One region of the Embleya sp. NPDC059237 genome, then DNA from elsewhere that is predicted to be linked to it. Evidence: riboswitches for the same ligand, from Rfam matches in the RefSeq annotation. Region 1 holds a riboswitch; each other region holds the start of a gene.

The links. A riboswitch is a leader RNA that binds a small molecule or an ion and turns the genes downstream of it on or off. The one in region 1 is predicted to bind cobalamin.
Region 2: it holds a riboswitch for cobalamin, as region 1 does, so the genes downstream of both, ACFXKZ_RS15275 (cob(I)yrinic acid a,c-diamide adenosyltransferase) here and ACFXKZ_RS36540 (ABC transporter substrate-binding protein) in region 1, are expected to answer to the same signal.
Region 3: it holds a riboswitch for cobalamin, as region 1 does, so the genes downstream of both, ACFXKZ_RS15825 (ribonucleoside-diphosphate reductase subunit alpha) here and ACFXKZ_RS36540 (ABC transporter substrate-binding protein) in region 1, are expected to answer to the same signal.
Region 4: it holds a riboswitch for cobalamin, as region 1 does, so the genes downstream of both, ACFXKZ_RS23570 (energy-coupling factor ABC transporter permease) here and ACFXKZ_RS36540 (ABC transporter substrate-binding protein) in region 1, are expected to answer to the same signal.

The regions. Positions count from the first base shown of each region.
Region 1 covers NZ_JBHZAE010000014.1:297,524-302,966, forward strand. The annotation lists gene ACFXKZ_RS36530 (alpha/beta hydrolase) at 1-601, opposite strand, end outside; gene ACFXKZ_RS36535 (hypothetical protein) at 721-3,315, opposite strand; cobalamin riboswitch at 3,439-3,652, shown strand; gene ACFXKZ_RS36540 (ABC transporter substrate-binding protein) at 3,670-4,740, shown strand; gene ACFXKZ_RS36545 (FecCD family ABC transporter permease) at 4,737-5,443, shown strand, end outside.
Region 2 covers NZ_JBHZAE010000004.1:278,048-283,490, reverse strand. The annotation lists gene ACFXKZ_RS15290 (FtsX-like permease family protein) at 1-435, shown strand, start outside; gene ACFXKZ_RS15285 (SAM-dependent methyltransferase) at 556-1,368, opposite strand; gene ACFXKZ_RS15280 (peptidase) at 1,876-2,973, opposite strand; cobalamin riboswitch at 3,103-3,238, opposite strand; cobalamin riboswitch at 3,615-3,796, shown strand; gene ACFXKZ_RS15275 (cob(I)yrinic acid a,c-diamide adenosyltransferase) at 3,837-4,430, shown strand; partial or broken gene ACFXKZ_RS15270 (enoyl-CoA hydratase/isomerase family protein) at 4,567-4,953, shown strand; gene ACFXKZ_RS15265 (ECF transporter S component) at 5,168-5,443, opposite strand, start outside.
Region 3 covers NZ_JBHZAE010000004.1:392,081-397,523, forward strand. The annotation lists gene ACFXKZ_RS15825 (ribonucleoside-diphosphate reductase subunit alpha) at 1-1,382, opposite strand, end outside; cobalamin riboswitch at 1,459-1,712, opposite strand; gene ACFXKZ_RS15830 (hypothetical protein) at 2,143-2,331, opposite strand; gene mug (G/U mismatch-specific DNA glycosylase) at 2,491-3,051, opposite strand; gene ACFXKZ_RS15840 (GNAT family N-acetyltransferase) at 3,147-3,971, opposite strand; gene ACFXKZ_RS15845 (MarR family winged helix-turn-helix transcriptional regulator) at 3,977-4,474, opposite strand; gene ACFXKZ_RS15850 (amidohydrolase family protein) at 4,722-5,420, shown strand.
Region 4 covers NZ_JBHZAE010000007.1:291,355-296,797, forward strand. The annotation lists gene ACFXKZ_RS23555 (energy-coupling factor ABC transporter ATP-binding protein) at 1-265, opposite strand, end outside; gene cbiQ (cobalt ECF transporter T component CbiQ) at 262-1,005, opposite strand; gene ACFXKZ_RS23565 (energy-coupling factor ABC transporter substrate-binding protein) at 1,009-1,389, opposite strand; gene ACFXKZ_RS23570 (energy-coupling factor ABC transporter permease) at 1,386-2,099, opposite strand; cobalamin riboswitch at 2,127-2,337, opposite strand; gene ACFXKZ_RS23575 (RDD family protein) at 2,512-3,057, opposite strand; gene ACFXKZ_RS23580 (class II aldolase/adducin family protein) at 3,196-4,056, opposite strand; gene ACFXKZ_RS23585 (hypothetical protein) at 4,891-5,262, shown strand.

The DNA.
Region 1 (5,443 bases):
CGACCGGATCGCGGGGCGAGTCCCGGGCGTTGCGCTCGTCCCGGGCCTTGTCGCCCAGGCACCGTACGGGCGCGCTGTCGGCCACACCGCGCGGGTCGAAGCCGAGGATGTCGTAGCGGTCGTGCAGAGGGCCGTCGAAGTCGGCGAACCCGTACTTGACGAAGTCCTGGCCCGAGCCCCCGGGTCCGCCGGGATTCAACACGAGGGAGCCGATCCGCCGATCGGGCTTGGCGGCCGGGTGTTGCATGACGGCGATGTCCAGCGACCTGCCGCCGGGAGCGGTGTAATCCAGCGGCACCTTGAAGGTCCCGCACCGGAATTCCCTCTCGTCCTTCTTCTTCGTCTTCGGGTCGTCCGTGCACGCCTTCCACGAAATCTTCTGTTCGTAGAAGGCGCGCAGCGCCGGGTCGGCCGCTCCCTTGGGCTTCGGCGGCGGGGTGGCCGCGGCCGTTCCGGTCGTCACCTGCGTGGGAACCGGCTTGCCGGCGGCGGCGTTCGACGCGCTGTCACCGGAGCCCCCGGTACACCCGGCGGCCAACAACAGCGCCACGGTCACGGGTATGGAACGACGGAAGGACGCCGCCTGAAAAGGAGTGATCACGCGCCAAGGACTATCAGTCGCCGATCCCGCACGGCACACCACTATCCCCGCCACCCGGCAACGGCACCGCCCAGACCGGATATTCCACGCACCGCACCCGCCGGCCGACGCACGTCCCGTCAGCGGAGGACGGCGGCCGCGGTGGCGAGGAGTTCCGGAAGGGTGCCGGTGAACTCGGGGACGAGTCGGAGCAGCACCGCCCAGTGCCCGGGGTCGGCGGTGTCGAGGCCGGCCTCGTCGACCAGGCGCGCGAACTCCTCGGTGAACGCCGAGAGCGTGTCCCCGAGGAAGGCCAGGACATGGGAGGCGGGGGCGTTCGCGGTGAGGAGATCGGCCGGGAGCAGGTGGCCTGCCGCCAGGTCGGCCGGCCACCGGTCGAGGTCGCGCGCGCCGTCCGCGATGCCGAACCGGACCAGGTAGGCCGTCAGGAGGTGCGGCGGACAGTCGGGGTGCGCGGCCAAGGCGGCCAACGACTCCTTCGAGAGCGGCTGTTTCTCGTCGGCGACGATCAGTCGGGCCCAGGGGACGGCCACGTCGTACTCGTCCTCGAAGTGCTCCAGCCGCTCCTGGATCCTGCCGCCGCGCAGGAGGTGTTCGGCGGCGGCGTCCGGAGTCCGGGCGGCGGCAAGGGTCTCGCGGATGGACGCCGATCCGGCCTCGGGCGCCGCGAGTGCGGTACGGAGCAGGTGGTGTGTCGTCGCCGGAAAGGGGTGCTTGGCGGCGGGGCGGCGGCCGGGAAAATGGGTCTCGGCGAGCAAGGCGGACACCGCGTCGGGGCCATGGCGTTCCCACAACGCGACCGCGACCCGCAGCCGGCCCACTTCGGTGTGCAGGCGCATGCGGCCCAGCATCACCCGGACGAGCACCGGATCGCCCGAGTCGATGGCGGCGAGCAGCCAGTGGCGGCGAGTGGATGGGCTGGTGCGGGCGAGCAGGTCCCCCAGGGCCGGGCTGATCGGGATGCGCCGGTGCCCGCCGGCGCGCGGTCGCCCCGCGCAGATGCGAATGCGTTCATGTCGTGCGATGCCGCCGAAGTCGTAGAGGTTCGCGTTGACTTCCGGGTCGTCGAGATCGAGCAGCCCCTCCACCACATCGGCCGGCATGTCCCAGCGTGAGGCGCACGCGACGGCGGCTTCGACGCCGCGTACGGCGTACACGTGCGCGCGGACCGCCGCGGAGAGCGGGTGGAAGACGCTCAGGTGTTGGATGGCACGCAGGTCGAGTGCGGGGATCACGGCGCACTGCACGTGGTCGGGCGCGGCGGCGAGGAGGGTGTAGAGGTGCTTGCGCGCGCCCTCGGGCGCCTCGGCGGGGAAGCGCGCGGCCAGGCCGCGAGTCCACGTGACCGGGGTGCCCTTCGCGCGCTCGCCGGCGGCGTGGGCCACCGCGGCGGAGACGAGTTCGTGGCAGGTGCCGCGGAATCGGGGAAGCAGCTTGTGCAGCGAGATCCACGCCTCGGGGTCGTCGCCGAGCGGTTCGATCAGCCGGGCGACGGACGGGGCCAGCGCGTCGGGTACCGGGCCGCGATAGCTGCGGACAAAGGCGCGGTCGTCGTCGTCATCATCGACGTCGGCGTGGTCCGATGGGTCGCCGACGGCGGAGTCCGCGCGGCGGGGACACAGGTTGCCGAGCGCGGCCACGACCGCGCCCGCGGGGGTGACGGCGCGAAGAACCTCGTCGAAGGGGAACCGATCGTTCTCGATCCCCCAGGCGAGCAGGTAGGCCAGTTGATGGTCGTTGTCGGGGGTTTCCGGGGCCAGTAGGGCGGCGAACGGTACCGGGCCCACGCGCTGTTCGAAGTGCGTGCGCGTGCCGAACGTCGACGCGACGCCGGCGCGAACGGTCGCGAAGACGAGCCGTTCGGGGCAGCCGTCGTGCCGTGTCAGCTCGATCCGGGCATCGGTGTCGTAGGGCAGTCGGTCGTCCTCGCGCAGGATCGCCGCCCAGTCGACGCCGCCGGCCGGCGCGTCGGCCCGATCGTCGAGCCGGAGCCCGACCAGCCAGGCGTCGTGGTCCGCGCGCGGCCGGTCCCGGCCGTCGAGCCGCGTTCGGGCGGCGGCCAACACGGCGGTCGGGTCCTCGGCCCGGGCGGCATCCCCGAAGACCACGGCCAGGTCCGGGTGGTGCATGCCCTCGTCGTGGAACAGTTCCGCGAACCCGCGAAGTTCCGTATGCGTGTCGGCGAGCCGGGTGTGCGTGGCACAGATGCCCACGACACGCTCCACGACGACCCACGGGGGCAGATACGGGGCGAGCCGCGAGATCGCGTGTCGGACCGCGTCGGGGAAGGGCGAGCGCAGCATCGACCGCAACAACCGGGTCCCGTTGTGCTTCAGGAGCGGCACCACGAGGCGCGTGTGCCAGTCCGCCGACGCGGGGTCCGCCGCGGCCCAGACCGCTTCGTGCACGCGCGTGTCCGAGCGCCGGCTCAACAGCGCGAGGCCCACGTCCGGGTCCCCGTAGCCGGCCATCCGCACGGCCGTGTCCTCGTCCAGGTGCCGGTTGCCCGCGAGTCGCGCCATCAGGGCGTGGTCACCCGACGCGAGCACGGCCTCGATCAGCTGTGCCGGCGGGGCCACATGGTCGGCGGCGAGCGCCTCCGACACCTCGGTCCTCAGCCGCGTCGTCAACGCGACACCCGCCGCGATGGGCACGAGACGAGACGCGGCGTACAACGCCGAACGCAGCCCGGCCGAACTCTCCCACGACATCACGAACCGCAACTCCTCACCGGGACGGCCGCGTTCACCCGATGCGGCGCGGCAGCGCTCAGCGTAGGAGGTCGCTCGGACGGCGCCCCGAACCCGCGCGGCGGAGCGGGCCGACCAGGCGCGACGAGCGGTTTGGTAGCCTGTGGCCGCCGTGGTGCACGGGAAGCCGGTTCAAGCCGGCGCGGCCCTCGCCACTGTAGCCGCGGAGCCCCGCGGCCCTCGCCGACCGCCCCAAAGCGGTCGGGGTCACTGGATGGATCGGGAACGAGCCAACCGGGAAGGCCGGCCGCGGAGCGTCGATGCGGAAGCCAGGAGACCGGCCACGGCGCGACATGTTCCACGAGGGTTGGAGAACACGTGTTCCGCGCTTCCGCGCGCCCGTTTCGCGCCGAACGTTTCATCCGTCCCCCGCACGCCCCGCGTGCCGGGCGCTCCATGCGCTCCGGCCTCGCCGCCGTGGCGCTCCTGCTCGTCGGCGCGCTCGGCGCGTGTACGGGTGCGCCCGAGCCCGACAAGCCCGCCGCGGCGGCCGGGAGCGGCCACCCGACGCCGGTGAGCGTGAGCAGGTGCGGCGTCACCACCACCGTGACCGCGCCGCCGGCCCGGCTGGTCACCCTCAACCAGGGCGCCACCGAAGTCGCCCTGGCGCTCGACCTGCAAACCCGGATGGCCGGCACGGCGTACCTCGACGACGTGGTCCCGGCCAAATGGAAGGCGGCCTACGACATCGTCCCGGTGCTCTCCGAGAAGTACCCGTCCAAGGAGAAACTCCTCGCGGCGCGCCCGGATTTCCTCTACGCCTCCTACTCCAGCGCGTTCACCGACAAGGTGGCGGGCACGCGGGACGAACTGGGTTCCCAGGGCATCGGCACCTACCTGTCGCCGCTGGGTTGCGCCGACGGCAAGCAGGCGGCGGCGGTGTCCTTCCAGGCGGTGTGGGACGAATTGGGCGACGTCGCCCAGGTGTTCGGTGTCGCACCGCGCGCCGCCGCCATCCGGGACACGCAGCAGCGGCAACTTGCCGACGTCACGGCCAAGTCGGCGGGCAAGGGCCTGAACGTGCTCTGGTACGACTCGGGTACGAAGACCCCGTACGTCGGCGCGGGCCACGGCGGACCCCAGCTCGTGCTCGACGCCGTCGGCGCCCGCAACGTCTTCGACACGCTGCCCGGCGGCTGGAAGAACGCGAGTTGGGAGCAGGTGGTCGCGGCGGACCCCGACGCCATCGTGGTCGCGGACGCCGGGTGGGACACCGCACAGTCCAAGATCGACTACCTCGAACACGACCCCGTGCTGAGCAAGCTCAAGGCTGTCCGAAATCGGGCGTTCGTGGTCGTGCCGTTCTCCGAGTCGACCCCCGGCGTGCAGCTCGCCGACGGGGCCGTCCGGGTTTCGGCCGCCCTGAGCGGCCTGGCACCGCGTCCGTGACCGGGACCGATCGCCCCGTCGCCCGACACGCGGGAGCCGGTCGTGCGGCGGTGGCCCTGGCCGCCGCCGTGGTCCTGCTGCTGCTCACCGTCCTGCTCGGCCTCGCCGTGGGATCCGTCCACGAACCGCCGCACGTCGTGGCGGAGGTGGTCCTGCGCCGGCTCGGTCTCGGCGGCGCCGACGTCACACCGCTCGACGACCGGATCGTCTGGCAGCTGCGGCTGCCGCGCGTCCTGGGGGCCGCCGCGACGGGCGCGGGACTCGCGGTGTGCGGCGCGGTGCTGCAGACCCTGACCGGCAACGACCTGGCCGACCCCTACCTGCTCGGCATCTCCAACGGCGCCGCCGTCGGCGCGGTCACCGTGATCGTCCTCGGCGTCGGAGCCTCCGGCACCGCGGTCGTCGGCGCACTCCCGGCGGCGGCCTTCGTCGGCGCCCTGCTCGCCGTCCTCGTCGTACTGACCCTCGCCGGGGCACACAGCCGGACCCTGCCGGCCTCGCGGACCGTGCTGGCCGGCATCGCGGTCGGGCAGCTGTGCGGCGCGTACACCTCGTTCGTCGTGCTCGTCCTCGGCGACCGCAACGCCGCCCGCGGCGTCATGGAGTGGACGCTGGGTTCGGTGGCCGGAGTGCGGTGGGACACGGCCGTCTTCCTGACCGCGGTGGCCGTCGTCGGCACGGTGGTCATGGCCGCCGCCGCCCG
Region 2 (5,443 bases), on a different contig from region 1:
GCGCAGGTGTACACGCTGAACGAGACCCACGAGTCCCGGCGGTTCGCGAATGTGCGCACCGCGCTGTTCATCGGCTCGACGGTGGTGCTGCTGATGATCGGCGCGAGCCTGCTGGTGACCATGCTGGAACAGCTGCGCGAGCGGCGGAAGTTGTTGTCGGTCCTGGTTGCGTTCGGCACCAGGCGCAGCACGTTGAGCTGGTCGATCCTGTACCAGACGGCGATCCCGGTCGTGCTCGGCCTGTTCCTCGCGGCGGGCACCGGGGTGGCGTTGGGCGCGGCGCTGCTCGGCATGGCGCAACGTCCGTTCGGGGTGGACTGGGCCGGGCTGGCGTCGATGACCGGTATCGGTGCGGGTGTGGTGCTGTTGGTCACGGCGCTGAGTCTGCCGCCGCTGTGGCGGATGATGCGGCCGGACGGGTTGCGGACGGAGTAGACGGGCGAAGTGGGCGGACGAAGCTGCGCACGGTATGGCTGAACGCGCGGCGGCGTCGGGGTCGGAGACTTCGGGCCCGACGCCGCCGTAGTGTGTTCGTCAAAGCTGCGCGTGACAGGGTCAGGGCTTGCGGGCGACCGCGCCGAACTGCGGGACAATCGGCGGGAGTTCGCCGTCGACGGGGGCGGCTCGCCAGCGGGCGCAGGAGACGATGCCCGGGTCGAGCAGGTCCAGGCCGGCGAAAAAGCGGGTGAACTCGGCGAGGCTGCGGGCGGTGATCGGCGGCGTGGCGTTCTCGTTCCAGAACCGCATGGCCTCGACGTTGCCCTCGCCGCCGAGTTCGGTGGTCGGATGGGTGATCACCAGGTGGCTGCCGGACGGTACGGCGGCCATCAACCGGCCGACGATGTCCACGGCGGTGTCGGTGTCGAGGATGAAGTTGAGGCTGCCGAGCAGCATCACCGCCACCGGGCGGTCGAAGTCCAGTGTCGCCTTCGCGTCCGCGACGATGGCGTCGGGGTGGTGCGCGTCGGCGTGGATGTAATCGGTGGCACCCTCGGGGGTGCTGGTGAGCAGCGCCCGGGCGTGCGCCAGGACGAGCGGGTCGTTGTCCACGTAGACGATCCGCGCGGCGGGATTCACCCGCTGGGCGACCTCGTGCGTGTTGTCGGCGGTGGGCAGCCCGGTACCGATGTCGAGGAACTGGTCCATCCGGGCCTCACCGGCCAGGAAGCGCACCGCGCGACCCAGGAACTCCCGGTCCGCGCGGGCGACTTCGCCGATGCTCGGGAACATGCTCGTGACGTGGTCGCCGACCTTGCGGTCGATCGGGTAGTTGTCCTTGCCGCCCAGCCAGTGATTCCAGACCCGGGCGTTGTGCGCGACGTCGGGCCCCGAGATCGGCTGGCCCTCGGACGGTCGATTCTCGCTCACGACGGTGGTCCCTTTTCCTGTCCGCCGTTCACCCGGTGCATCCCGAACGAAAGGCTGCGCGCCCAAGCGCCTTCGAACCCGTTCCCGAACCATTGTGCCAGGCGCCGACCAATCGGTTCACCGCCACCGACCGTGTCGCCACGCGTGTCGGCGACGCAGTGAGTGTTGTGCGTGCCCATGGAAGGTGGTCGAAATCTGCAAGAGGCGCCGACCTGGGCTTTTGCCCTGGCCGGCGCCTCTTGAACACCGTCGTGCCCCTTGACCCCCAGTGCTCGAACGGGCGTTCCTGCCGTGCCCGTCGGTGCAGAAACCTTGGGCTGGACGCTCTCCTGTCCGAGTGTCATGGGGATTTTCGATGCCGCGTGATTCCCAATGCGTGAGAGGGCCCTGAGAGGGGTGCTGTTGTCGCGACATGCTTGCCGCCTCGGCAGGAGGGCCCCCGGGACCGACACCCGCACCTGTCGAGGCAGCGGCTACCGTGTCGACGGTGGCCGCTGGCTCGTCCGGTCAGGGTGTGGTGGGGCAGTGCAGTGTGGGGGCGTTCCGATGAGCGCCCGCGCTGCTCAGGTCGGCGAAGCCGGCGCCGGCCAGGCCGAGAACCGCCTGAGCGGTGGCCCTGGTGGCGGTGGCGGGGTTGTACCCGCCGGTGTCGTAGGCGATCGCGCCTCGCGTGGCCGTGGATGCCGAGCAACCGACCTGACGTTCGGTCAGGAAGTGCCGGGCGGTCAGGCCCGGTATCACGCGCCAGGACGAGAGCAGGGCCTGGGCGGCCAGGCCGGTGCTGTTGGCGTTCGAGGTGGTGGCGCCCACCGTACCGAAGCCGCCGTCGGAAAGCTGGTGTGAGGCGAGCCAGTTCAGTCCGGCGGCCGCTTCCTGGTGGCGCCCGGTGGCGGCCAGCGCCTGCACGCTCATCGCGGTCGAGTCGGCGTCGCTGGTGCAGGTGGACAGACCGTAGTCGAGGGGGAATCCGCCGTCGGCGCAGTGTGCGTCGGCCAGGAAGTCCACCGCGGCGGCGGGGGCGCCGGCCGCAGTGCGGTCGAGCGCCAGGAGCGCGAGGGACTGGCTGAAGGCGTTGCTGTAGTCGCCCCACGGCGAGGTGTCGGTGAAGCGGCCGGAAGGCTTTTGCAACGAGAGCAGTCGGGCCGGGAGGTCCACGCCGCCGAACGAGGTGGGGTCGACACCGCGCACCTCGGCGGCGAGGAGGATCTTGGCGGTGGCTCCGGCGTAGGCGTTGGTGGTGCCGTCGCCGATGTACCCCGACAGGATCTCCGGGCGGGCGAGCCACGTGGTGGCCTTGGCTCCGTTGTCGTCGGCGACCCCGGCTGCGGCGAATGCGAAGATCGCGTCGATCGTCAGGCCCTGGTCGGGGTAGGTCACTCCGTCGAAGGTGGTCTCGAAGCGTTCGCCGTCGACGAGTTGCCGGGCCAGCCATCCCGCCGCGGCCTGGGTGCGGTTGCCGGAGAGTATGGACACGTTTGCCTGGGGCGTCGTGTCGGTCGTCGGTGGAGCCGCCACGGCGGTGGACGGGATCAGGGCGGCCGTACCGGCGAGGGCCAGTCCGCCGAACAGCGCGGCGATCCGGCGTCCGGGTCGGGTGAGCGTCATCACGGTGCCTTTCCGGGCCCATGGCACGGCGGACCCGGGAGACCCGGCGGCCGAGCGGGCACACCGACGGCGGCACCGTCCCGACGCACGGGTCGCTGGGGCTCCGTCCCGCGGACCACGACGGGGATGGGAGACGAACACTGCGGCGACGGGCATTCGGGCTCGCCGTCGGGAGGGACGGATCACCGCTGCGGGTCAGCGCCGGATTCACACCGGACTTCCCCCGTCGTCGGAGCTACTGCGAGTCGTCACACAAGACGATCGAAACAGATGAAGACGCCCGGAATCGGTACGTCGACTGCTCAGACCTGCAGATCCCGCACTCTACGGATCGCTCACTCCGGAAGGAACTCTCTTTCCGGCCAACAAGATCGCCGGCACCTGAAGGATGGATCCGACACGGAATCCGGAAATCCTCCTTGAGGCTTCAGTAGTCACACGCCGCCTCTTGACCGGGGTCGGTGTGGGGGCGGGCCCGAGGAAGCAGCTCAGCGACCGAGCGGTGTCAGGCGCGGCCCGTGTGTTGGTGGGTGGCGCCGTCTCGGAAACGCTGCACGTGTGTGGTGCGCCCCGGTCGAGCAGGAGTGCGGTTGCCCGTGGCAGGAGGTCCCGGGTCGGGTCTGGTGCCGGCGAGGGCCGCGTGTCATGCTATGGCCTGCTGTGCGACGGCGAAGCCGAGGAAACCGGTGTGATTCCGGTGCGGTCCCGCCACTGTGATCGGGGAGCGACTCCCGTCAAGGCCACGGCCCCGCTTCGGGGTTGGAAGGCCGGGGGAAGTGTTGATCCGAGAGCCAGGAGACTCACGTCGTCGCCACCTCGATACAACCGGGGCGGATTTCCCCGAGAGAGGCCGGTGGTTCGCCATGTCTGTGGTGCTGAGCCGTATCTACACTCGCACGGGCGACGCGGGTACGACCGCGTTGGGCGACAACTCCCGTGTCCGTAAGACCGATCCTCGGATCGTTGCCTATGCCGACACCGACGAGACCAACGCCGCCATCGGTGTGGCGCTGGCGCTGGGTTGCCTGGACGCGGAGCTGCGGAACGTCCTGGAAGGCATCCGGCACGACCTGTTCGACGTGGGCGCGGACCTGTGCGCTCCGATCCGCGACGGGGACGAGCGCCTGCGGGTCCGGGACGAGGACGTATCCCGGCTCGAGCGTTTGTGCGACACGTTCAACGAACGGCTCGAGCCCTTGCGGTCGTTCGTACTGCCGGGCGGTACGCCCGGCGCGGCGCTCCTGCACACGGCGCGGACGGCCGCCCGCCGGGCGGAGCGCTCGGCGTGGGCGCTGATCGAGACGGACACGGAGTTGTCCGGCGGGGAGGCGGCAACGGTGAACCCGGTGTGCGTCCGCTATCTGAACCGTTTGTCGGACCTGCTGTTCATTCTCGCACGGTTGGCCAACGACGGCGGGCGCGGCGACGTGCTGTGGAGTCCCGGCCGCAACCGCTGACATCGCGCCGCCACCGTTCCGCCGGCCGATATCGCACCGGTTCTCGCAGGTGTGGCGGCACGAACGACTCGCTCGGGAGACAACCCGAATTGCGTTCCCGGACTTGCCACCCGGCCGCCGCCGCGGCCGGGTGGCAAGGCTCAACGCCCGCATCGCCCGCTACCCCAAGACCTACGTCGCCGTCATGGACGGCATCGTGATGGGCGGCGGCGTCGGCATCTCCGCGCATGGGAAGGTGCGCATCGTCACCGAGCGCTCGACGATCGCCATGCCCGAGACCGGCATCGGCTTCGTCCCCGACGTCGGCGGCACCGACCTGCTCGCCCGAGCCCCCGGCGAGTCGGGTACGCCCCTGACGCTGACCGGCTCCGCCATCGGCGCGGGCGACGCGATCGCCTGCGGCCTCGCCGACCACTTCGTGCCCTCGCACCGCCTGGACGCGGTGATCGAGGCGTTGGCCACCGGGACGCCGGCCGACGTCCTCGGCCGCTTCGCAGACCCGGCGCCCTTGGGCGAACTCGCCGAGAACGCCGAGCGGTTGCCCAGCCGCCCGCCGTCCCGATCGCATGCCCGCACCGACATCTGCTGTCGATCGCTCGGGAACTGAAACATACGGGGGATGGGAAGGATCCGGAGTCGATGCAGGACGAATGCGGGGATCCCGAATGTCTGCGGTGTCGTCTGCTCCGGGCGGTGGGCGCAAGGCAGAGGCGGTAGGCGCCACATACGGAACGCAGCTATGGGGCGGGCTTCGTCGGCTTGGTGGTCGCGGTGCCGACTTGCGTAAGGCCGTTGTCGGCCGGGGCGGGTTCGAACACGATTGGTGCCTCGAAGGCCGCCTTGCGGGATGCGCGCCGTAGGGCGGCCAGCACCGCCGGGCCGACGAGGACGATCGCGAGGCAGTTGGTGATGGCGCGGCCGGTGTCCCATCCGAAGGTCGAGGTGAGCACGGTGAACACGAAGAACCGGCGCAGGTTGTCCAGGATGCCGTCGCCGGGGACGAAGGCCGGGCC
Region 3 (5,443 bases), on a different contig from region 1:
GCGGTGCGCACGGTGGCGCGCAGCTTGTCCCAGTCCATACCCTCGCCGGCGACCACGTGCGCGCCGAGGTTGACCGAGCCGAGGTTGCACACGGCGGTCTCGCCGTCGCTGGTGACCTCCAGGATCTCGGTGCACAGGTTGGACAGGTGCACCACGTTGCCCGGCTCGGCGGCCTGGTTGCAGGTCCGGTTGGCGGCGTCCTTGAAGGTCATCCAGCCGTTGCCGGTCTGCGCGAGCGTGCGCATCATCCGGGCGTACAGGTCGCGCGCGGGCATCTGCCGGACGAACCGGCCGTCCCGCTCGGCGGCTTCGTACACCTTGTCGAACTCGGCGCCCCACAGGTCGGGCAGCTCGGGCAGCTCGTTCGGGTCGAACAGCGACCAGACGCCGTCCTCCTCGACGCGCCGCATGAACAGGTCCGGCACCCAGTTGGCCAGGTTGAGGTTGTGCGCGCGACGCGCGTCCTCACCGGTGTTCTCCCGCAGTTCGAGGAACTCCAGGATGTCGGGGTGCCAGGTCTCCAGGTACACGCAGGCCGCGCCCTTGCGCCGGCCGCCCTGGTTGACCGCGGCCACCGACGAGTCGAGGGTCTTCAACCACGGCACGATGCCGTTGGAGTGCCCGTTGGTGCCCCGGATCAGCGAGCCGCGCGAACGCACCCGCGACCAGGCCACGCCGATGCCGCCGGCGAACTTCGACAGCCGGGCGATGCGCCCGTACATGTCGTAGATCGACTCCAGCTCGTCCTTGGGCGAGTCGAGCAGGTAGCACGAGGACATCTGGGTGTGCACGGTGCCGGAGTTGAACAACGTCGGCGAGCTGGGCAGGTAGGCCAGCGAGGACATCAGCCGGTAGAAGCCGATCGCCTCGCCGGGCTCCTTGGACAGACCGCACGCCACGCGCAGCAGGAAGTGCTGCGGGGTCTCGACCACCTTGCGCGAGACGGGGTGGCGCAGCAGGTAGCGGTCGTAGACGGTGCGCAGACCGAAGTACTCGAAGCGGCGGTCGCCGTCGGCGTCGACGGCGGTGTCCAACTCGGCGGCGTGCGCGGCGACGAACGCCGCGGTCTCCGCGCCGATGATGCCCTCGCGGTGACCGAGCGCGATGCCGGCGCTGAAGGAGGCGACGCCGGCCTCGGCGGCCTCGTCGGCGATCCGGCCGGCCAGCAGCCGTGCGGCGAGCCGCGAGTAGGCGGGCTCCTCGGCGATCAGCTCGGCGGCGGTTCGCACGGCCAGGTCGGCCGCCGCGCCGCGGTCCGCACCCTCGTTCAGACCCGCGACGACCCGGCGGACGACCCGATCCGGATCGACCTCCGGCAGATCGCGCGCCTGGGTGCGCACCAGGGTGGCAAGGCGGTCCTCGGGGCTCTCGTCGACCCGCATCCGGGTCGCGCCCACGCTGTCCACAACGGTCACGTGCTCTCTCCTCGCGAGCTCGTACGTACAGGTGACCCCACGCCCGAAGGCGCGGGCAGCCGGCAGGTATTCGGACTCGCGGGCATGCCGGGGCACCGCCGGGCACGGCGTGTGCTCGGTGGTCCGCGGAGTGCCTAGCGGTCGTCGCTTCCCGTGCGCCTTTCGGCGTCCGGCGCTCTATGACGACTTTCGTTCCCGCTCACCGCTGCGGGGGCAGTTCCGGCCTCGCACCGGATTCCCTCTTGCCTCGCCTTCCCGGAAACTTCGGTCGGGCGAACCAGCTGCGTCGCAGAGCATATATGTAGTGGCGGGGTGGTCGTTGCACCCCCAGGTGTTGTGTCGCGTCCCGATTCCCGGCGTGTCACGGTTCGCCGGAGACGTGCCCGGGTGGTACGACCGGCGAGCAATGCGACGCGCGTCGAGCGCCCCGAACGCCCGCTCCCCCGGCGCCCGTCCGGCCCCACCGGGCCTGCGCGGGCCGCGTGGGACGGGGCCGGGGTCGGCGGGAGCACGGCGGGGGGCGGACCGGATCGACGGTGGATCGCGCGTCGGCCGCCGCACCGATCGGCCGGCAAATTCCTTCCTCGCCGGGCGTGTCGGAGGGCGCGTGACAAGAAGCACATCGCGCCGCGGCCGGCCGATTCACGCGGAGCGGATCAGCGGCTCCGGCCCTCGGGTCGGGACGAGCCGCGTCGCCTCCGGGCCCGGATCGCGCCGCGTGGCCGGCTCACGGGCGACGCGTGCGCGGGCCCGGTCCGGGTGGGCGGGCGGGTCGGGGCGGGCTGCCTTGCGGTCGGTCCGTCGGCCGGGGTACCTCCCGGCCCGAGTCGCGCCATTCGGCGACCAACGCCTCGTAGACGGGAGTCTCGAACGTCTCGGTGGGCCACGGCCCATACGGGGCCCGCAGGATCTTCATGCCGGCCCAACCTCACGAGGAGGCGCGAAGTAACCACCAACCGGGTGATGCCACCCGGTCGATTGACGGCCCCGCCCCGGGTCGGGTCGCCCACGACGACCCCCGGTCGCCGCCGCACATGGTGGGCGGCACGGATGGCGCCCCGCGCGCGCGGCCCTCCTATTCGGGCGGGTAGGCCGTGGTGCGCAGGGCGGTGAAGGCTTCGGCGAGGGCCGCGGCCGTCCAGTGGGCGTTCAGGCCGCTGGGGTTGGGGAGTACCCAGATTCCGGTGTCGTCGATCGTCTCCGACTGGCGGCCGACCACCGCCCTGGGGCGGCCGAAGCCGGTGCGGTACGCACCGATGCCAAGCACCGCCAACCAGGCCGGTCGGTACCGGCGTACCTTCGCGGTGAGCGCCAGGCCGCCGGCCCGGTACTCCTCCTTCGTCAACTCGTCGGCGCGCGCGGTGGTTCGGGCCACCACGTTGGTGATGCCGAGGCCGAGCGTGGTCAACTCGCGCTGCGCGGCGGGCTCGATCAGGCGCGGGGTGAAGCCCGAGGCGTACAGGGCCGGCCAGAACCGGTTGCCGGGACGGGCGAAGTGCCGCCCGGTGGCGCCCGACCAGAGCCCCGGGTTGATCCCGCAGAACAGCACCCGCAGGTTCGGCGCGATCACGTCCGGGATGCTCCGACCGTGCGCGGCGGCCAACTCCTCGGCGGTGGGATTGCGTCCGGGCGGGATCGGCAGCACGATCGACGCGGCGGCATCGGTCTTCGTACCCGCCGCGCCCGCCTGCTCCGCGCCCGCCTCGGCAGTCCGCGCCTCGTCCCGCCGGCTCACGGCGCCTCCGCGATCATCGCCGTCCCCACCGAGCGGAAGCCGATCCGGTCGTACACCCGCGCGACGTCCTCGTCCCCCGCGCTCAGGAACACCGTCTCGCTCCCGCCCTCCAGCGCGTGCCGGGCCAACTCCCAGGTCACCGCCGCCGCGAGGCCGCTGCGCCGGGCCGCGGGCAGGGTGGCCACACCGACGATCTCGGTCGTGTCGTACAGGTGCTGGTAACTGCCCACGCACAGCGGTCCGGCCGGGCTGTACGCCGCGAACATCACCGTCTCGCCGCTGCGCAACCGCTCGTTGAGGTAGGACAGCAGGCCCGGATCCTGGCCCAGCGCTGCGGTGTCCCGCTCGGCGGGCCCGTCGGAGCCGGGCGCGGTGCCGGGATTGGCGAAGCCGATCGCCGCGACGCTGTGCACGATCGCCAAGTCGGTGGCGTCCGCGCGGATTCGCCGCAGCGTCACCAGGTCCGGCAGATCCGGGCGCTCGGCCGGATGTTCGTCCGGGTCGAGCACCATCAGCGGGTGCTCGTGTACATGCAGTTCGGCCTCGATCGCGGCCGCCCGCAACGCGGGGGTGCTCTCGTGGACCCATTCGAACGTCTCGGGCACTTTCAACTCTCTCTGCCGCGCCCGGACCGCGCGCACGTCCGCGACGGTGGGCTCGGCGAGGCCGCCGAGCGTGGGTCGGGCATAGTAGGGCCACCCTTCGCCCTCCCGGACGAACAGCGTCAGCGCGCCGATCGCCTCGGTGCGGGTGAACCGGCGGGGCACCGCGTCGTAGAAGATCTCCAAATGCGCGCGCAGTTCCGCGGCGGACTTCGGCATGCGGGTCAGTGTGACACGGCCGTCGGCACCGGTTCGGCCCGGTGTCCGAAGCCCGCTTTCCCTCCGAAGCCCGCGTGCACCCCGAAGCCCGCCTTCAACCGGCCCAGGAGTTCGGACAGTCGCTCGGCGTCCTCGTCCGGCCAGTCGGCCAGCCGCTCGGCGATCACCGCGAGGCAGCTCTCGGTGGCCCGGTCGACCACGGCGCGCCCCTCCGGGGTGAGTCCGAGCAGTACCGACCGGCCGTCGCGCGGGTCCGGGCGGCGGGCCACCCAGCCGTGTTCGACCAGGTGCGCGAGGTGTCGGCTGACCACGGACATGTCCAGGTCGAGGAGTTCGGCCACGCGCCCGGCGCGCAGCGGTTCGGCACTGCGGCCGAGCACGAACAGGACTGCGGAGCCGGGCGGCAGGCTGCCGGGCGGGACGGCCTTGGCGAGGCCGCGGCGTACGCCGACGATGCCCTCCAGCTCGGTGAGCAGGTGCCGACAGGCTTCCCTGGTGGCCATGGCGGCTCGCTCCTTCCTGTGCCCGGGCGGTCGTACGCCCGCGCGGCGACTTCGTTGCCTGTCACAACCATAGAAGAAATTAGTTGCATTTGACAACTTCTCCGGCGGCGAATCCGCCACGCCCGGCCGGCGCCCGGGTACGGTATGCGGCGTTCCCGCAGCCGACGGAGGCACCGCCGTGTCCGGATCGCCCGCTCGTCGCGTGTTCGACGCGCATCTGCACATCGTCGACCCGCGCTTCCCGCTCGTGGCCGATCACGGCTACCTGCCGCCGACCTTCACCACCGCCGACTACCTGGCCCGCGCCGTCCCACTCGGCGTGACCGGCGGCGCGGTGGTGTCCGGCTCGTTCCAGGGCTTCGACCAGACCTACCTCCTCGACGCGCCGGCCCGACTCGGCCCCACCTTCGTCGGGGTGACCCAGCTGCCGCCCGACGTCCCCGACCGGCGGATCGCCGAGCTGGACGCGGCCGGGGTGCGGGCGATCCGGTTCAATGTCCGGCGCGGCGGCTCGGCGACGCTCGACCACCTGGACCGGCTCGCCCGCCGGGTCCACGCGATCGCCGGCCGGCATGCCGAGCTGTACCTCGACGCCCGCGATCTGCCCGACCTGCTGCCGGTGTTGACCGCGCTGCCGAGGGTGGGCATCGACCACCTGGGCCTGTCCCGGGAGGGGCTGCCGCATCTGTTGCGGCTGGTCGAACACGGCGCCAGGGTCAAGGCCACCGGTTTCGGCCGGTTCGACGCGGACGTATCCGCGACGCTGCGCGCCGTCGCCGCCGTGGACCCGCGGGCCCTGCTCGCCGGCACCGACCTGCCCTCGACCCGCGCGCCCCGCCCGTTCCGGGACGCCGATCTCGACCTGATCGCCGACGCGGTCGGGCCGGACCTGGCCGCCGCCGTCCGGTACGACAACGCGCACGCCTTCTACCGTCCGCGCGGGTAGGCCCTCGCCGGCGGGCCGGTCGG
Region 4 (5,443 bases), on a different contig from region 1:
GATCCTGCACGACCAGCTGCACCGCCCGGCGCAGTTCGGCAAGTCCCTTGCGGTCGTGCCGAATCGGCGTGCCGTGCAGCTCCACCCGACCCGAACCCGGCACCAGGCCACCGGTCAACAGCCGCAGCAGCGTGGTCTTGCCGCTGCCGTTCGGCCCGAGCAGGGCCAGCGCCCGGCCCGCCGGAACGGCCAGGGACAACCCGCTCAGCACCGGCGGCCCGTCCTCGTAGGTGTAGCCGACCTCTCGTACCCGCAGCGGAATCACGGCATCACCGATCCCAGAAGAAGAGTGGCGACGACGACCGCCGCCACGAGGAGCACGGACCGGGCGATGAAGCCGCGCGAGACGGGCACCTCGTCCACGAGCACCCGCAACCGCCCGTCGTAGCCGCGCCCGGCCAGCCCTTCCTCCAGCCGCCGGGCCCGCGCGAAGGCGTGGACGAACACCGCCGACCCGAGCCCGGCGACCGAGCGCCACCGGGCCCGCCGGGTGCGATGCCCGAGCCGCCCGGCCTGGGCCTGGTTGATCCGGGCGGTGGTGTCGTAGAGCAGGAACAACATCCGGTACATCACCGCCGCCACGTCCACCACGGCCGCCGGCACACCCACCCGAGTCAGCCGGGGCAGGACGTCCGACAGCGGCGTGGTGAACGCGAACAACAACATCGCCAACCCGGCCGCACCGGAGCGGGCCACCAACTCGCCCGCGTGGCGCGGCCCGTCCGGCGCCCAGCCGACGCCGTCCGCGCGGATCGACACGAGCAGGGTCAGCGCGCCGGTCACCGCGAATCCCAGCGGCGCACGGGCCGCCCGCCACAGTCGTTGGGCGGGCACCTCGGCGAAGCCGAGCGCGATGGTCAGCACGGTGACCGCGACCAGCACCGCGCCGGGCCACGGCGGCAGCGCCACCGCGCACCCGAGCAGCCCGAAGGAGAGCACGGCCTTGTCGGCCGGATGGCGACGGCGCCAGGCACTGGCGTGCGCCGCCGCGTCGATCGGCAACACGGGTCAGCGACCCGGGACCGATACCGGGTCCTGCGCGGCGGTCGGATCGGGGCCCGGGCCCGACTCGTCGGGGGTGTCGCTCGCCTCGGGCGCGAGCTTTCGGCGGGTGCGCTTGACGCCGAACATGTACCCGACCACACCCGCGCCGAGCGCGGCTTGGAGTGCGAACAGGCCGGACTCGATCTCGCCGGACGGCGGCTCGTACAGCGGGCTGAACCACGGCTTGTAGTCGGGGTCGTTTTCGGTGATCGCGGTCTCGGCCCGGGTGTCGGAGCCGGTGAACGGCTCGTCCTTGTCGTCGCCCATGCCGAACACCACGGGCAGCGCCGCGAGCAGCACCACGGCCAGCACGATCAGCAGGTTGATCTTCGTCGAGCGCTTCACTTGCTCTTCTCCTCCTCGCGCACGGGCCGCGCGTCGCTCAGCACGCCGAGGCGGACCAGGTCACCGCGACTCGACTGGCGCAGCAGGCGCACGACCAGGACGGTCAGCAGGCCCTCGCTGATCGCCAGCGGGATCTGGGTGAGCGAGAAGATGCCGCCGAACTTGGCCAGCGCGCCCGGGAATCCGCTGTCCGGGTCGGGGAAGGCGAGGGCGAGCTGCACGCTGGTGACGCAGTAGGTGCTCAGGTCCGCGACGAACGCGCCGGCGAACACCGCGACGTCCAGCGGCATGGTGCCGCCGCGCCGGTCCAGGAGCGAGCGGGCGAGCCGGTATGCGCCGTAGCCGGCCCAGGGACCGACGATCGCCATCGAGAACACGTTCGCGCCGAGCGTGGTCAACCCGCCGTGGGCGAGCAACAGCGCCTGGAAGAGCAGGGTGATCGTGCCGAGCACCGCCATGATCGGCGGCCGGAACAGGATGGCGCCCAGGCCGGTGCCGGTGGGATGCGAGCAACTACCGGTGACGGATGGGATCTTCAGCGCGGACAGTACGAACGAGAAGGCGCCGGACGCACCGAGCAGCAGGGTGTTCTCGGGCCGGTCGCGCACCTCACGGGTGAGCGCGCGGGCGCCGTGGACGACGAACGGGGTCGACGCGACGCCCCAGGCGGCGGCGTGTTCCCAGGGCAGATAACCCTCGGCGATATGCATGAGGAAGGGTCCCTCTCCAACACCTCGTGGACGGACGATCGCCGTGGCCGGTCTCCTGGCTGACGGGTCGTGCGTTCACGTGCTCCGCCTTCCCGGGTCCGCGACAGCGGTCCCAGTGGCTTCCCGAGGCGACGAATCAACGTTTCCGCGGGGGTGGAGGAGAACTTCCCGATCACAGTGGCGAGGGCCGCGCCGGCATCGAACCGGCTTCCCGAGCACCACGGCGAGCCGACACTAGTGGTCGAGTGGACATGGCGACAAGGTGGCATCTGCAAACCGTGCGCAAGACCACAAGGCGGGCGGAGCGGCGGAGCAATAGCCGCATTCCGGGGCGGCGCGCGACGACCCGTCGGGGCGGGGCACGCTCGCGATCGTGGGACCGGGCGCCCCTGCCCGAGAGGGAAGCGGGGCCTCAGCCCAGTCCGGGGCCGCGCCCACGGACCACCAGGGTGCCGGCGACCCGGTCGCCGACCCGCTGGCCCCGCTCGCTGGTGAGCACCGCGACCAACCCGATCACACCGAGCGCGAACGCGTCGACGCACAACAGCACCCAGCGGATCGCCAGTTGGCGCCGCCCGGCCCGACCGCCGGACACGTCGACCACACGGATCCCGAACACCTGCATGCCCCAGGTGCGCCCGTCGTGCTCGGCGGGCCGCAGCACCCAGTACCAGAACAGGATCGCCACCGCGACCACGAGCACACCGGCGGTGATCGTCGCGGTGAGCGGACCGCTGCGGATCGAACCGTCGGGGTGGGTGGGCAGCAGCACGAACAGGAACATCGCCGCGCCGGGCAGCAGCGCGGAGGCGATCACGTCCACCACGAACTGGCCGATCCGCCGGTACAGCACCGACGGGCCGACCCGATGTTCGATCGTCGGCAGCCACACCCGGGCGCGCGGCCCGACGGGATGGGCCGAGCGCGCGAACCGCTGCGGAAGGCTCCGTTCGTACATGCTGTTGTACTTTCCGCAACCGGGCGGGTTGACTCCCGGCACGGCCGATCTCGCCGAGATTGCGCCCGGTCGGCGGACAGCGGGCCCGACCGGGCGGCGGCGAAATGATCATCGATCGGCGGGATCGACCGAAAACGATCAGATCGTCATCGGGCCGTCGATTCCGAACAGGTCCGGCTCGGAGCGGCTGATCACGTCGTACAACGGCTTGTAGTTGATCCACGCCACCGTGTCGTTGCCGAGCTGCTCCCGGGTCAGCCGCGCGTTCTCCGGCGAGATCGGTCGCAGTTCGCCGGCCGCCTGGGCCAACAGCTGGACCTGGCATGAGCGCTCCATGGTGATGAACCACCACGCCGCCGCGTCCACCGACTGTCCGACGGTGAGCAGACCGTGGTTGCGCAGGATCAGCGCCTTGCGCGAGCCGAGCGTCTTGGCGATCCGCCGTCCCTCCTCGGCGTCGAGCACCACGCCCGCGTAGTCGTCGAAGAGTTCGTGGTCCTCGTAGAACGGACACACGTCCTGGGTGATCGGCTCGAGCCGGATCCCGAGCGCGGACAATGCGCGTCCGTGCGTGGAGTGGCTGTGCGCCGCGGCGACCACGTCCGGGCGGGCCGCGTGGATCTGCGAGTGGATCGCGAACGCGGCCTGGTTGACGTGGAATCGGCCCTCGACGACCTGCCCCTCGTGGTTGACCAGGATCAGATCGTCCACGGTGATGTGCTTGAACGACATCCCGAACGGGTTGACCCAGAAGTGGTCGACGAACTCGGGGTCGCGCGCGGTGATGTGCCCGGCCACCCCCTCCTCGAAGCCGAACCGGCCGAACAGCCGCAGCGCCGCGGTCAGTCGCTCCTTGCGGTGCCGGCGCTCCTGCTCGACGGTTTCGAACGTGGGCGGCAGCGCGAAGCTCAGGTCGGTGGGCGAGACCGGTCGCGGCGGCGCCGACCGCCCGGTGCCCGGCGGGCCGTCCTGGGGGCGGGGCGCATCGGTGGCGGACATGTCCATCTCCTCGGACTCGGGGCGCGCAGGGGTGCCGCCGACGCTACCCGCGAGTCACATCCGGGGACAGCCTTGCGCGGGCGCCGGATCGCGCGGGGTCGGGGGCGGCGAGCCGGTGCGCGCGGGCCGAGGCGGTGCACGCGGGCCCGGGAGCACGAGGACCGGGATTCTAGCGCGCGAGCGTCGTGCGGATCGGGTTTCCGGCAATTAATCGAATATTGCCCACGACCGCCTTCGGGCCGCTCCTACGCTGCCGTTCAGCGAGTCCGGGAGGTCGAGTCCGAAGCAGTCGAGCTCGAATTCCCGGACCCGCTCGAAGGCGACGGGAAAAGTACGCGCGGACGTATACAGGGGGAAGGGGCGCGTGAGGTGAGCGGCGGGGGAGTGCATTCCACGGAGGTCGCGAATATCGGCGTACGGCCACCTGCGGGGGCGCCCGGATCCGGCCGGGGCGACGGGGTGGGGTCGCGGGCCAGGACCGAGGCGGGCCGCCGGGGCACGCCCGCGCGAGCGCCCGCGTCCAGGAGCCCGATCGCGAGGAGTTGGGCGGAGATGGCACCACCCCCACGCCGATCCAGACCGTCCCGGCGCAGATCAGCCGACCCGCCGACCGGATCCGATCCCGGGCGGGCCCCATCGATCGAGGTGGATGTCATCGAAGCAGTCGAGGCCGATCCCCCCGCGCCGACCGAGGTCGAATCGATCGCAGCGATCGAGGCGACCGCGGTCGGCGGGCCGCTCCCGAGCGATCCGGACCCGGGACCGGCCGGGTCCGGCGACGAGCCCGTCGGAGTCCACCGGAAAGCCGCACCGCCGATCGCCCCGGAGGCAATCATGGCCAATATGGAAACGGCCCTCAAGGAAGCAATGACGATCGAGGGTGCCGTGGGAGTGGCCCTGGTCGACTACACCAGCGGAATGGCGCTCGGAATTCTCGGCGGCAGCAAGGAACTCGATCTCAATGTGGCCGCCGCCGGGAATACCGACGTGATGCGCGCGAAGCTGCGCACGATGGAGATGTTGCACCTCGGCGACCAGATCGAGGACATCCTGATCACGCTCGGCAAGCAATACCACCTGATCCGACCGCTGTCCGGTCGGGCCGGGAAGGGGCTGTTCCTGTACCTCGTGCTGGTGAAGGATCGCGCCAACCTCGCGCTGGCCCGACACAGCCTCAAGCGTGTCGAGGAGGAGATCGAGGTCTGAGCCCGGACGCGCCGGCGAGCCCAGGCCACCGGCGCCGGCGCCGGCCCAGACCCATCCTCGACACCCTCGGCGCCCCCGCCACCCCCGTGCGCCGGGCGCCGGCGGGGTGTCCGGGGACACGTACGGCGGCCCTGGTCTCCCCGCTCCGTCTCGGATATGACGGTACGTCAGATGTACCGTC